DNA from 3 places in the Paenibacillus sp. FSL H7-0703 genome. Region 3 is predicted to be linked to each of the others. Evidence: riboswitches for the same ligand, from Rfam matches in the RefSeq annotation. Region 3 holds a riboswitch; each other region holds the start of a gene.

Region 1 (4,020 bases), 1.3 Mb from region 3:
TCTCCCGACCATCAGTCCGCATATAAACACACCCAGAATCGCATACATCAGCATATTCATCAGCCCGACACCCTTGCCGCCAAAAATGACGTTTAGCATCATTTCTCCCAAAGCAGCCATGCCACCCAGCGGGGTTAGTGTATCATGCATATTATTGACCGAACCTGTCGTTGCCGCTGTTGTGACCGCAGTGAATAAAGCCGATTGTCCAATGCCGAAACGAACCTCTTTCCCTTCCATGCTTCCCTGAGAAGCATCCACACCCAGTGTCTGGATTAACGGATTACCTGTCTTTTCAGACACGTACGTAATGGATAGAAAAATTAGAAACAATACCATCATGGAGCTAAAAATAATCCAGCCCTGCTTACGATTACGGGCAAACAATCCAAAGGTATACGGCAACGAAGCCGGCATTACCCACATTGCCAAAATTTCCAGCACGTTCGTCCAAGGACTTGGATTTTCAAAAGGATGCGCAGAGTTAGCTCCCGCATATCCGCCCCCGTTTGTCCCCAAATGCTTGATGGACTCCAGAGAAGCAATGGGTCCCATAGAAATTTGCTGTTGTGTTCCGCTCAGCGTCGTAAGATCCGCCGTAGGCTGAAGCGTCTGTGGTACCTTCAATCCAACCAGCACCAGCGTAAGCACAAAGGCCAGCGGCAGGAAAATTCTTATAATGGCTTTAATAAAATCTTGAAAGAAATTGCCCATCCCTTCACCGCGCCGCGTCAATCCCCTCATAAAAGCCGCAGCAACCGCAAAACCGGAAGCAGCCGAAGTGAACATCATCATCGTGACGAACGCCATCTGTGTCAGATACGTAAGCCCGCTTTCTCCGCTATAATGTTGGAGATTCGTATTCGTCATAAAGCTGATTACCGTATTAAAAGCTAGTGATGCTTCCATATTACTGTTTCCAGCCGGATTACCGGGAAGCATTCCCTGTAAACGCAACAGCAAGTAGCTGATTGCCACAAGCACGGCGTTCGTAGCAATGAAACTCATAACATACGTAGTCCAACGCATGCTCTCCACTTTCTTCAAGCCTACTACCTTATAAATCAGCTTTTCTGTTCTGCCAAAAATCCGATCCGTCCGATTGGGTTCATTCGAGAATACATGATACATATATGTACCCATTGGCTTTACCAAGAGCAGCAATATAACGATCACAATTCCAATTTGAAGCAGCTCCATCCTTTATTCCTCCTTCAAAATGCTCCTGCGTTTGGAACAACAGACCTGCTTCCAGAGCACCAATTGTGTGCACACGTTTGCGAAAACCTGCTACCTATGATGCTTTAATGTTCAGATCTGTTGTTCCCGCCCGCTCTATCCCTACCAGTGACTAGAACTTTTCAGGGTTCAGGAGTGCGTAGATTAAATACATAAACACAATAGCCGTAAGCCCGAGTATAACGATCATCCTCTTCGTCCTCCTTTAGAGGTCTGCGCATCACACCAGCGTACAAACAGCAGTATCACTCCATAACTCACAGCCATGACGAGCAGCATGTATATATCCATCATGTTTATACCCTCCGTATCGGTCTTCAGATCGCCATTCTTATTTCATCATAAAATCATAAAACAACTATGTTATAAGTGCTTATCCGTTCAGCAGAAAACCCACCTCTCCGTTCAATGTGTAGATCACATGGTCCGCTCCCAATCCCCGATAAATTCCTTGTGGATTACAGCCGTGTGTAATAACATAGATCGATTCCGATGTTAGTGGTCGACATATTTGTAGGAAACGGCAAGTCAGATTCAAGCTGTTCTCGAACAAATACACACTACCAATTTCTTTTTTTGGAAAATTCCATTTTCCCGCTTGCATGGTATTGATGCGGACAATGTGCTCCACACCCATTTTTTTGAGCTGTCGTTCCTCCTGGGCGCTATTCGTCAGAACTGCAAACGCCAATTTTTTGTAAATAAGCAATTTCACAAAACTTCTGCCCGCTTCATTCGGTGCAGTGACAATAATTAACCGACCTTCCATCAGTAGCTCCTCTCCCGGTATAAAAAGACAACAAAAAGAAGCCGAAGGAAAAAGGCTTTCCTCCGGCTTCTGACATATCCATGATAAAATAAACCATGGCTGCACACGGCGGTTTGTTGCCTCTCCCTGTACGCTTACGAGGTTAGCTGTCGGATTCGGACGTGAGAGTCGCCCTATTTCTGGCACTTGACCGGAAAATTCACCCCATGAGACACATGGCTTCCGAAGCCGTACAGTCTCGATTGGTTCCCCCGCTTTTGCAACTGCAAAATTCAGCGCTATAGACATTTCGTTGTTGCTTCATTCAAGTTAATTTGAAATTACGTCTTGAATCATACACCCGCGCATGGAAGACTGTAAAGCTCAACTGCAGGGTTATAAATCGGCCTTTAGAGCATAGAAGATTAATAATAACGCTTACAATGCAATTATGCTTCTCACAGCTCCTCCAATCTCTGTTTTTCATCCCTTTTTGAAAATGACAAGCATGTCAATATTGGCGTAGGGTAAAGCGTTTTTGGCCATTTTTTGTAAAAAGAGAAGAAAATACGCTATATGTACCAGCTAAACACCGATTGAACCCTCTTTTATAAGAAGAAACACCTTAATTCGCTTCATTTGCGGTGCGATTTACTGTTTTAAACAAAATACGATTTTACAGCGGCTAAAGGCTTGATACAGCTTTTCCAGACTTGCAACCTTGTTTTTAATTGCTTACAATTTAATTGTTGAATATTGAATAAGGAGAGATACTATGACCGTTTATGAATATGATGCGCAAACCCTGCAAGGGAAACAAATTCCGTTATCCACATATGAAGGGAACGTTCTGCTTATCGTGAACACTGCCAGCAAATGTGGGTTAACCCCCCAATACAAAGCGCTACAAGAGCTATATGACCAGTACCATGAACAGGGGCTCGAGATTTTGGGATTTCCCAGCAATCAGTTTGCCAAACAAGAGCCAGGTTCCAGCGAGGAGATTTCCGAGTTTTGCCAGATCAATTATGGGGTTACCTTTCCGATGTTCGCCAAAACAGATGTCAATGGCGATCAAGCACACCCCTTATTTCGCTACCTGACCCAAACAGCTCCGGGGGTGTTAGGGTCCAAAGCGATCAAATGGAATTTTACTAAATTCTTAATTACAAGAGAAGGTAACGTATTTAAGCGCTATGCACCGCAAACCACTCCAGATAAGCTGGCGGGAGATATAGAGAAGCTTTTGCAGCAAAACTGACATTCTTCATTATCACAGTTAATAAACGACCTGTTGCAACCGTGGCTTCCGTGGCTAAAGAATATAACGAAAAATGCTTAACAAAAAAAGCATCCCTTCACGTAAATCGTGTCAGGATGCTTTTTTAACTAGGTCTTGCATATAATGCGGTCGAGAGGACTCGAACCTCCACGGGCGTACGCCCACTACCCCCTCAAGATAGCGTGTCTGCCATTCCACCACGACCGCAAATCATAATGTAATGAGGCAACAGATTTATTATACTCTCTCATCAACTATTTGTAAACAAAAATATAATAATTATTTTATATGTTATTTTAACTAACATATATGAGCGATAAGAATATTTAATTTGACACAAAAGCTACTTAAATGTAAATATATATTACATATATTTCGAATATCTTTCGTCCCCCCAAGTAAAGAGTAAAATAACATAACATAAGGATTCACTTCGAGGAGGCGAACCGCCCTGCATAAAGGCAACCGCTTGCTGAACTATGCATTATTGTTGGACCCTTCCCTACCTGTTGGTGGCTTCACCCGTTTTAACGAACTGGAGAAACTATTCCGCAGCGGACATTTGAACAGTCTACAAGACCTGGAACATTACATGCTGGATGATTTGTATCCTCAATGTACAACCGTTGACGGCATGGCTATCAAAAGTCTGTATGTCGCCATCCAGCAGAATGACAGTTGGCGGATCGCTCTCATCGATAAGATGCTGCATACCCAACGTCCCTCCTTGCAGCATGTGAAGGAGTTTCGT
Region 2 (4,020 bases), 3.0 Mb from region 3:
TGATGCCAATCCGTTGGATTTCCGTCCTTGGCCTCCACGCTGTATTGGCACATCGGGGGCATGACAATCCGATTTTTTAAAGAAAGCCCCTTTAATTGATAAGGAGTAAACAAGTCGGTCACTTTTATCCATCCTTCCTTCAATTCCATGTCTGTATAATTATGAATTGCATCCCCATTATACACCAGCTGTCACGGTATACCGAATTCGTTGTAAGGCTAAAACTTGAGAAAATGCTCCTGTTTTCGGTCATGTTTAAGAGAATATGTACGTTTAGCTCCATCATCTTCATTGATAATCGTTTCATCGTGGACTTTTTTCCAGTCGTTTATGAGCCGAACTTGGTTACCAGCATATTTTTAATAGGACAGGTACATAATAGTCGAGAGCACCACTAGGTACCACTGCACGGAAAGGGGGGATACATATGCCGTACAGGGGAGTGTTGCCATGCTTGGCACTGTTACTAGCATTTTCAAGTTTACCCGTTCACGCGGATGCGCCTCCCAACATCGGAACGCCCCATCCCAAGGAAGCAGCTATTGCTTCTTCTGTACAACAACAGAGCACAGATCGTGCTACTCCTACATTAGCAATGCTGCGTAAAAAACATGCGGACATTTTTAAAATGTGCGGCCCACACACCCGCCAAATTGCCCTAACCTTTGATGATGTGCCCGATTCTAGGTATACGCCGCAGGTTTTGGACGTATTACACGCCAATGGCATCAAAGCCACCTTTTTCATCGTCGGTCACCGTGCGGAAAAGCATCCGGGGATCATACGCCGTATTATCCGTGAAGGCCATGCTATAGGAAACCATTCCTATACTCATCCGGATTTTAGGAAGGCCACACCAGAACGCTTTCGCAACCAGATTATAAAAACAGAACGTATTTTACAAGCCAGCGCAGGTTTTCGCCCCAAGTTGATTCGTCCACCCTACGGTGAAATCACGGAGCCTCAAATCCAATGGGCACGTCGTCATGGCTATATGATTGTCAATTGGAATGTAGACTCTCTCGACTGGAAGGGACTAAGTAAAACACAAATTCAGCGCAATGTGATCCCAGCTACCGGGCCTGGCTCTATTATTTTAATGCACGCAGGTGGAGGTCAAAGTTCCAACTTGCAAGGCACTGTCCAAGCTCTGCCGGGTCTAATTCACTCTCTAAAAGCTAAGGGCTACAAATTTGTGACAGTCCCCCGGCTACTCCATACCTCGGAACGGAAATAACAATATGTTTATGATTGAGCTACAAGCTAAAGCAACGTAAAAAGGCTGTCTTACCAGCAGAAGTTTTCTGCTCATCAAGACAGCCTTTTTTTACGGATAGGACCTAATAAGAGTCCGACCTAGTTATATGCGGTAGTGTACAGGTATTAAGTTTACATAATATATATTATGTTTAATTAAACTTATATACGTACAATGTTATTTATCAATAACGTACAGCTTCACATTTTGAAATCCAAAGTCGTTCACAAATGATTTGTTACCAGGAATAAAGATATCAATCCGTTTTCCTGTAATGGCGCTGCCCTGATCGCGAGCGACAGCTACAAAAGAATGATCCGGCAAACCTGGGTGGGAATAGCCTGTAACCAGCACTTTCGTGCCCATCGGAATGACGTTCGGGTCTACCGCAATTGTACCTAGTTTAAGCGGATTGCCGTAGTAGTCCACTGCTCCCCATTTACCATTCTCATCAGCTGCAGCAGAATACGCAGAAGCCTTAACGTCAACTATTTTGCTATAGTTGAATGTTTTACCCCATGCTTCAATCGTTGGCCCCTCATTTGCTGGTGCTTTCTCCGTAAGAAGCTGCGGCTTCGAATCCGAAGCTGCCTTCACACTTTTTTCGTCAGGCACCTTAATTTGCAGACCTGCATATATATTGTTGGAGGCAATGTTTGGGTTCGCCTTCGTTAGCTCGTCTACCGATACTCCATAACGTTGAGCAAGTAAAAAGAAGGTATCGCCCTCTTTGGCAGTGTGAAGCGAAGCAGCATCCGCTACTCCAGCTGTCTGTGCCAGCCCTGCAATAGCTGCGGCAAGCACCGCAAATTTCATCGTTTTACCAATATGTTTTAGATGTTTCAAAGATATGTACCTCCTCTGTTATGCCTGCGAAGTTAGCTGTCGGATTCGGACTCAGGAGAAGCCCTATGCTTGTGCAATTCACCCCTAGGCATATTCCACATCGTCTTATGACGTATCGGAATGACTGCCGTTGTTACGTCCCCCGCACTTCCCATAGTTTGGGCCCAGCATTCAGCGGTTGTCATAACCACATGCTGTCCCGGTAAGTTTTGGCTTACTGCATAATATCACAATTTTGTAACCTTATCCGCATGAAAATGTTGGGAACCTTGAACATCATACTATACTCGTTACAATTTTGTCATCAAGAAATCGATATTTGTTACGAAAGTATGGGGAAATGGTGACAAAAAGGAAAAAAGCCCTCCGTCAAACGGAGGGCTTTTTTTATAGATTATATCAGCACTTCCTTACAATACTTTGGCAAGAAAATCACGGGTGCGATCATGGCTTGGAGTGCCAAATACCTGCTCTGGTGTACCTTGCTCTACAATTTGACCGTTATCCATAAAGATAATTCGATCGCCCACCTCGCGGGCAAAACCCATTTCATGCGTCACGATTACCATTGTCATGCCGCCTTCGGCGAGCTTCTTCATTACATCCAGAACCTCTCCAACCATTTCAGGGTCCAATGCAGAAGTCGGCTCATCGAACAGCATTACGTGCGGCTGCATGGCCAAAGCACGCGCAATCGCAATACGTTGCTTCTGTCCTCCGGATAGCTGGTTCGGATAGGTATTCTTCTTATCCTCAAGCCCTACGGTACGCAAGAGTTCTAGCGAAATTTTTTCCGCTTCCTTCCCTGACTGTCTTCTAACCTGTGTTGGGGCAAGTGTCAGGTTCTGCAACACTGTTTTATGCGGGAAAAGATTAAAATGCTGGAACACCATCCCCATCTTCTCCCGGGTTACATTAATATTATGGCCACGAGCTGTAATCGGCTCGCCCTCAAATAAAATCTCCCCGTCTGTAGGCTGTTCCAACAGATTCATACAACGCAAAAACGTACTCTTCCCCGAACCACTGGGACCGATGATGACGACGACTTCACCTTTGGCTATATCTATATCAATGCCTTTTAAAATCTCATTCTTACCGAACGATTTACGCAGTTGTTTAACGGTGATCACTGGCTCTCAACTTCCTTTCCCATAAACCCAGCAGCTTAGACAAGCTGAATGTCATTACAAAATAAATAGCGGCTGCTATTACGAACGGACTTAATCCTTCGTAGGTGATGTTCTTAATGACCTGGGCCTGATACATAATATCCACCATCCCAATGGTCGAAATAATGGATGATTCTTTAATGATCGTAATAAACTCATTACCGATAGCAGGCAAAATAGATTTAAACGCTTGCGGCAAAATGACATGACGCATAGCTTTACCGCGTCCCATACCCAACGAACGAGCAGCCTCCATCTGTCCACGGTCTACTGCCTGGATACCTGCCCGGAAAATTTCAGCCAGATATGCTGAACTATTCAGAGACAATGTGATTATACCAGACTGGAGTGGGGTAAAATTGACACCCAGCGTCAAAGCAACCCCGTAGTGAATGATCATGAGTTGCACCAGCATAGGTGTGCCACGCAGGATCTCCACATAAGTGGTACCTAACCACTCAATGATGCGTATACCGCTCATCCGCAGCAAGGATACGATCAGACCAATGATAAATCCAAACAGTACTCCGAGTGCAGACAGCAACAGAGTGTAGCCGATACCCGTAGCGTAAAAACTGCGGTATTTCCAAAAAATATCTACGATGTTATTAGAAGAAACCTGTCGATCTGCAGAGAGCGCGCTCGCTTCTGTGGAAAACTTCTCAATCGACCCGTCCGCTTTCAGGCGAGCCAACGTTTTATTTACAGAGGCAAGCAATTCTGCGTTCCCCTTGCGTATACCTA
Region 3 (4,020 bases):
GGCGGACTTTTCAGTGGATCACATCACAAACCACAAGCTGGAGAATGGATATGAAGCAGTCGTGACGGTCAGCAAAAAAGGGGCGGATTATCCCAAGATCCCTGTCCAATTTACCTTCAAGGATGGTACCACGATATTCAAGGCTTGGGACGGCGCGGGCAAAAGCACAACTTTTCGGATCAAAAGTACTTCTCCCGTTTCCTATGTAACCCTTGATCCCTTATATACCATTGCACTGGAGAACAAGCATATTAACAATAGCCTAAAAGCCGAATTGGACGAAAAGCAACAAACCCGTTGGAGTGTAAGTGTAACCAAGCTGTTGGAGACACTGCTTGGAAGTCTGTCATGGTGAGGTGTCTATAGATGCGGACTGTTATAAAAGAGGGCTGGGCGCTGGTGCGCATACGATTCTATATCGTTATCATTTTATTTCTGTATCGACTACTGTGGGGGGTGTTTATCTATCGGCTGGTGCAGTCTGCCGTTATCCCGCTATTGCTCCGTTATCCTGATCAGGGTCAAAACGAGCTGGGACAGACCTTATTTTGGATGGAGAGTCAGATTGCTCTGATGGACAGCCGGGAAGTACATGTGTATTTGTGGATACTACTAGGGGCGACTGTACTACGCATACTGATCACTCCCTTCATTAGAGCCGGAATATATCAAAGTCTGCATACCGATGCGACTGAACCGCAAAGCCTGTCCTTTTTCAAGGGTATGAAACGCCATGGCATGTCGTCGCTGTTGTATTACACCATCGAGTTGGGACTGCTGCTGCTTCCCGCCTTTTGGGTAGTACCGAGACTCTACCCTATTGTAGCAGGAGCACTTCAATCTTCCTCTTATCTGCTGCATTTATTGCCCTATGTCATTGGATGGATGGCATACGGATGGTTCATTCGGCAGTGCATCCTGTATATGCAACTGGGTACTGTCGGTGGTCACGCCATACTATCGTCCCTGCTCGCCTTCTTTCGCCGGCTCCTCCCAGCTGTCGGTATATCCCTTTTGCTCGGTGCTTGTGTGCTGCTGGTCTTCGGTCTATTTGGCACCGTGGCGATGATTTGGACTGGCATGCTGGCGCTCATTCTCCAGCAATCGTATCATTTTGTTACTAGTCTGGTCAGGCTGTGGCATATCAGTTCGCAGTACAGACTATGGCATACCGATATCTCTAGTAGAAGCTAAGCCCTGCCTTTATGTTTTTTACTTCATTTCCGTCTGTCGAAAAACCTTGATTCATACTCGCGCAAACGACACATAACTGAATACTGTTAACAAGATCTGTTCCTGGGACATTAGGAGCAGATTTTTTTTGTAACTTTTTGCAATGAAACATTTGCCAAAGCCAGCCGTCTTTGTTACAATAATCGCAGTGAACTGATAGTAACAACTTTGTAATCTTTATTGTAACCTTTATCTCAAAAATAACGTTATTGTGAATACTGCTCTCCAAGGTGCACATCTTAAGTTAAGCCTAATTCCTGGCACCTAGGAAGCGGGGGAACCAGTTTGGGTGAATTGATCTCGCAACAGAGTGGTCATAGGGGAACCTTCTACCGAATCCTTAAGCTAACCTCGCAGGCATTGGAAGGGGTATATTTTTTTTGAAGAAGAAGCTAACGATCGCAGCTATGGGTCTTGCCATTGCCTTTACATCTTTTACATTCGGTGGCGGCAGTGCATATGCAGACTCTAAGATGGACCAGGTCATTCAAGATGCCAAAGGAACGAACTACAGAAGCGGAGGCACTACACTCGAGGGATTCGATTGCTCCGGCTTCACAATGTACGTATACAACAAACTGGGAATTAAACTTCCGCATCAATCCGGATCACAATTCAAAATGGGATCTTCTGTATCCCGCGATGAAATGAGACCTGGGGACCTGGTGTTCTTCAACACCACAGGAAGAGGCATTTCCCATGTAGGTATCTTCGTAGGTGAAGGGAAATTTGCCCACTCCTCGACTTCACGTGGTGTAGTAGTTAGCTCACTGAACGAAAATTATTACGCTAACCGCTATGTCGGTGCAAAAAGAATTATGAGCACAGACGCTTACCATTCTGTAGCTTCAGACATTCCTGATGACGATAACGTAGAATAACTAACGCACAGCAAGCTAACCCTAGCCGCAATTTGATTCTGGCCGGAATCGAATTGCGGTTTTTTATGTCCACAACATCAGCAATTATTATCTTTACTGACGAACTGAGACCTCAAAAGGTTTCAATTGTAGCGAACATCGTCGGTTTTACCGTCACCGCTGGGGGAGCATATGAGCAGTAATTCCTTCTTATTGAATGTATACCCGACTTAGGTATGAAATAAACACGCTTGCCATTCCTCTGCAACTTGTCTACAATCTGTTGTTAATGATTGAAGTACCTGTGTAAAAGGAGGATGGAACACATGCCGGCCTCAATATCCAACTATCGGATCGTACCGATGGACGAGCATCAAGCGGCTGCAATTTGTGAGTGGCACTATGATCCACCTTATAACATATACGGTTGGCTCCCCTGGGAACAAATGAAGGCGCTTGAAGTCGAATTCGGAAGTCCCACGCTTCGCCAAGAGCAATATGTTGCCGTACTGGATAAAGAGAACAAACTGACGGGATTTGCTCAATATTTTCCTATGATCGGTGTGACCCGGCTAGGTCTTGGAATGCATCCTGACAGATGCGGACATGGCAAAGGCTCTGATTTTGTCCGTGCCATTGCAGAGGAAGCTCAACGACGCAACCCGAAGAATGAAATTGATCTAGAGGTGCTCACTTGGAATGGGCGCGCTATCCGGGCCTACAAGGCGGCTGGATTTGAGCTTACAGATACCTATGAACGCCAGACTCCTGATGGCAAAAAACCATTTTATTGTATGGTATATCGTCCCGAGCACCCAACCCAGATTCTATGATAAAAGCGCCTTCGGCATACAACCACGATGTTGTATAGCGAAGGCGCTTTTATCATCATACGACAGATCATTACAAGCTCAATGACTGCTGCGCATTTTTTCAAAAGCTTCATTATATTGTTGGGCTTCCTTAATATCCACGGCCATAATACCGCCGTCGTCCCAAGAGGTCAAACGCAGAGTCACGGTCTTATAATCAATCGTAATAAATGGATGATGATTGAATGCTTCAGATATAGCGGCAACTTCATCCACGAATGCAATCCCTTTCATAAAACTGGAAAAATTATATTTTCGAACGATCCAACGTCCTTCCTCCAGTTCCCAGCCCTCCAGTTTCTCCAGATGTGCTTCAATCTCTTCTTGTGTAAAAGGCATGTTACGAACTCCTCCCCGTTTATACGGAAGCCTTTCGACCGCTTAAATACGGCCAAAACTACGATATATTGGTGTACATATTACCACGGCCCCGTTGATAAATCCATAAGACGGACCTCAAATCAAAGGGACTGACATCAGCTCCTCGTCCCCAATAAGTACATAGATGCGATGCTGCTCCGGCTCATAGATCACAACGCTACTCCCTACAGTGATTGTGGGCTCTGTACCCAGTGCATAAAATAAGTCTTCTGCCAAAGCTTCATTGACTTCCTGACGTCCCGCCGGGTCCAGCCTGTCCCAATCTTCTGCTTCCATCTCAAAAAATTCATAGCTATCTGGGATGCGCCCCACAGCCTCTGTAAAATCGTTCAAAATTTGTTCATACTCACGCCCATGCTTTACTCCCATGCCATTTCCTCCAATGGTTCCGCCATTCAATACATAATCACCTTATTATACCGGAAATTCGCACTTAACAAAAAAGAGAGTTTTGTCGATAAATACTATAATCCGTCTTGTAATGACGCGCTTGGGGCAAGGACGACCCCGGCGGCATGAAAGGATTCAAAATCTATTCTCATGGATGAGGTGTATCATGCAAATTTCAACCATTATCGGACTTGTGCTCGGGATTGTGTCACTGGTCGTCGGGATGATCTTAAAAGGCGCTCCGGTCGTCAATTTGGTCAATAATCCCGCTGCTTACATGATTA

The links. A riboswitch is a leader RNA that binds a small molecule or an ion and turns the genes downstream of it on or off. The one in region 3 is predicted to bind cyclic di-AMP.
Region 1: another riboswitch for cyclic di-AMP. It lies ahead of MHB46_RS07690 (hypothetical protein); the one in region 3 lies ahead of MHB46_RS13715 (C40 family peptidase).
Region 2: another riboswitch for cyclic di-AMP. It lies ahead of MHB46_RS00700 (3D domain-containing protein); the one in region 3 lies ahead of MHB46_RS13715 (C40 family peptidase).

Annotation. Positions count from the first base shown of each region.
Region 1 covers NZ_JBBOPF010000001.1:1,810,569-1,814,588, forward strand. Annotated here, with positions in the region: gene kdpA (potassium-transporting ATPase subunit KdpA) at 1-1,200, opposite strand, end outside; gene MHB46_RS26215 (potassium-transporting ATPase subunit F) at 1,352-1,429, opposite strand; gene MHB46_RS07690 (hypothetical protein) at 1,613-2,008, opposite strand; cyclic di-AMP (ydaO/yuaA leader) riboswitch at 2,124-2,296, opposite strand; gene MHB46_RS07695 (glutathione peroxidase) at 2,763-3,248, shown strand; tRNA gene MHB46_RS07700 (tRNA-Leu) at 3,394-3,476, opposite strand; gene MHB46_RS07705 (urease accessory protein UreF) at 3,739-4,020, shown strand, end outside.
Region 2 covers NZ_JBBOPF010000001.1:153,427-157,446, reverse strand. Annotated here, with positions in the region: gene MHB46_RS00710 (NADH:flavin oxidoreductase/NADH oxidase) at 1-122, opposite strand, end outside; gene MHB46_RS00705 (polysaccharide deacetylase family protein) at 428-1,237, shown strand; gene MHB46_RS00700 (3D domain-containing protein) at 1,436-2,104, opposite strand; cyclic di-AMP (ydaO/yuaA leader) riboswitch at 2,111-2,279, opposite strand; gene MHB46_RS00695 (amino acid ABC transporter ATP-binding protein) at 2,515-3,237, opposite strand; gene MHB46_RS00690 (ABC transporter substrate-binding protein/permease) at 3,224-4,020, opposite strand, start outside.
Region 3 covers NZ_JBBOPF010000001.1:3,111,525-3,115,544, forward strand. Annotated here, with positions in the region: gene MHB46_RS13705 (M1 family metallopeptidase) at 1-355, shown strand, start outside; gene MHB46_RS13710 (hypothetical protein) at 367-1,194, shown strand; cyclic di-AMP (ydaO/yuaA leader) riboswitch at 1,471-1,608, shown strand; gene MHB46_RS13715 (C40 family peptidase) at 1,614-2,114, shown strand; gene MHB46_RS13720 (GNAT family N-acetyltransferase) at 2,420-2,926, shown strand; gene MHB46_RS13725 (4a-hydroxytetrahydrobiopterin dehydratase) at 3,005-3,304, opposite strand; gene MHB46_RS13730 (hypothetical protein) at 3,422-3,715, opposite strand; gene motA (flagellar motor stator protein MotA) at 3,903-4,020, shown strand, end outside.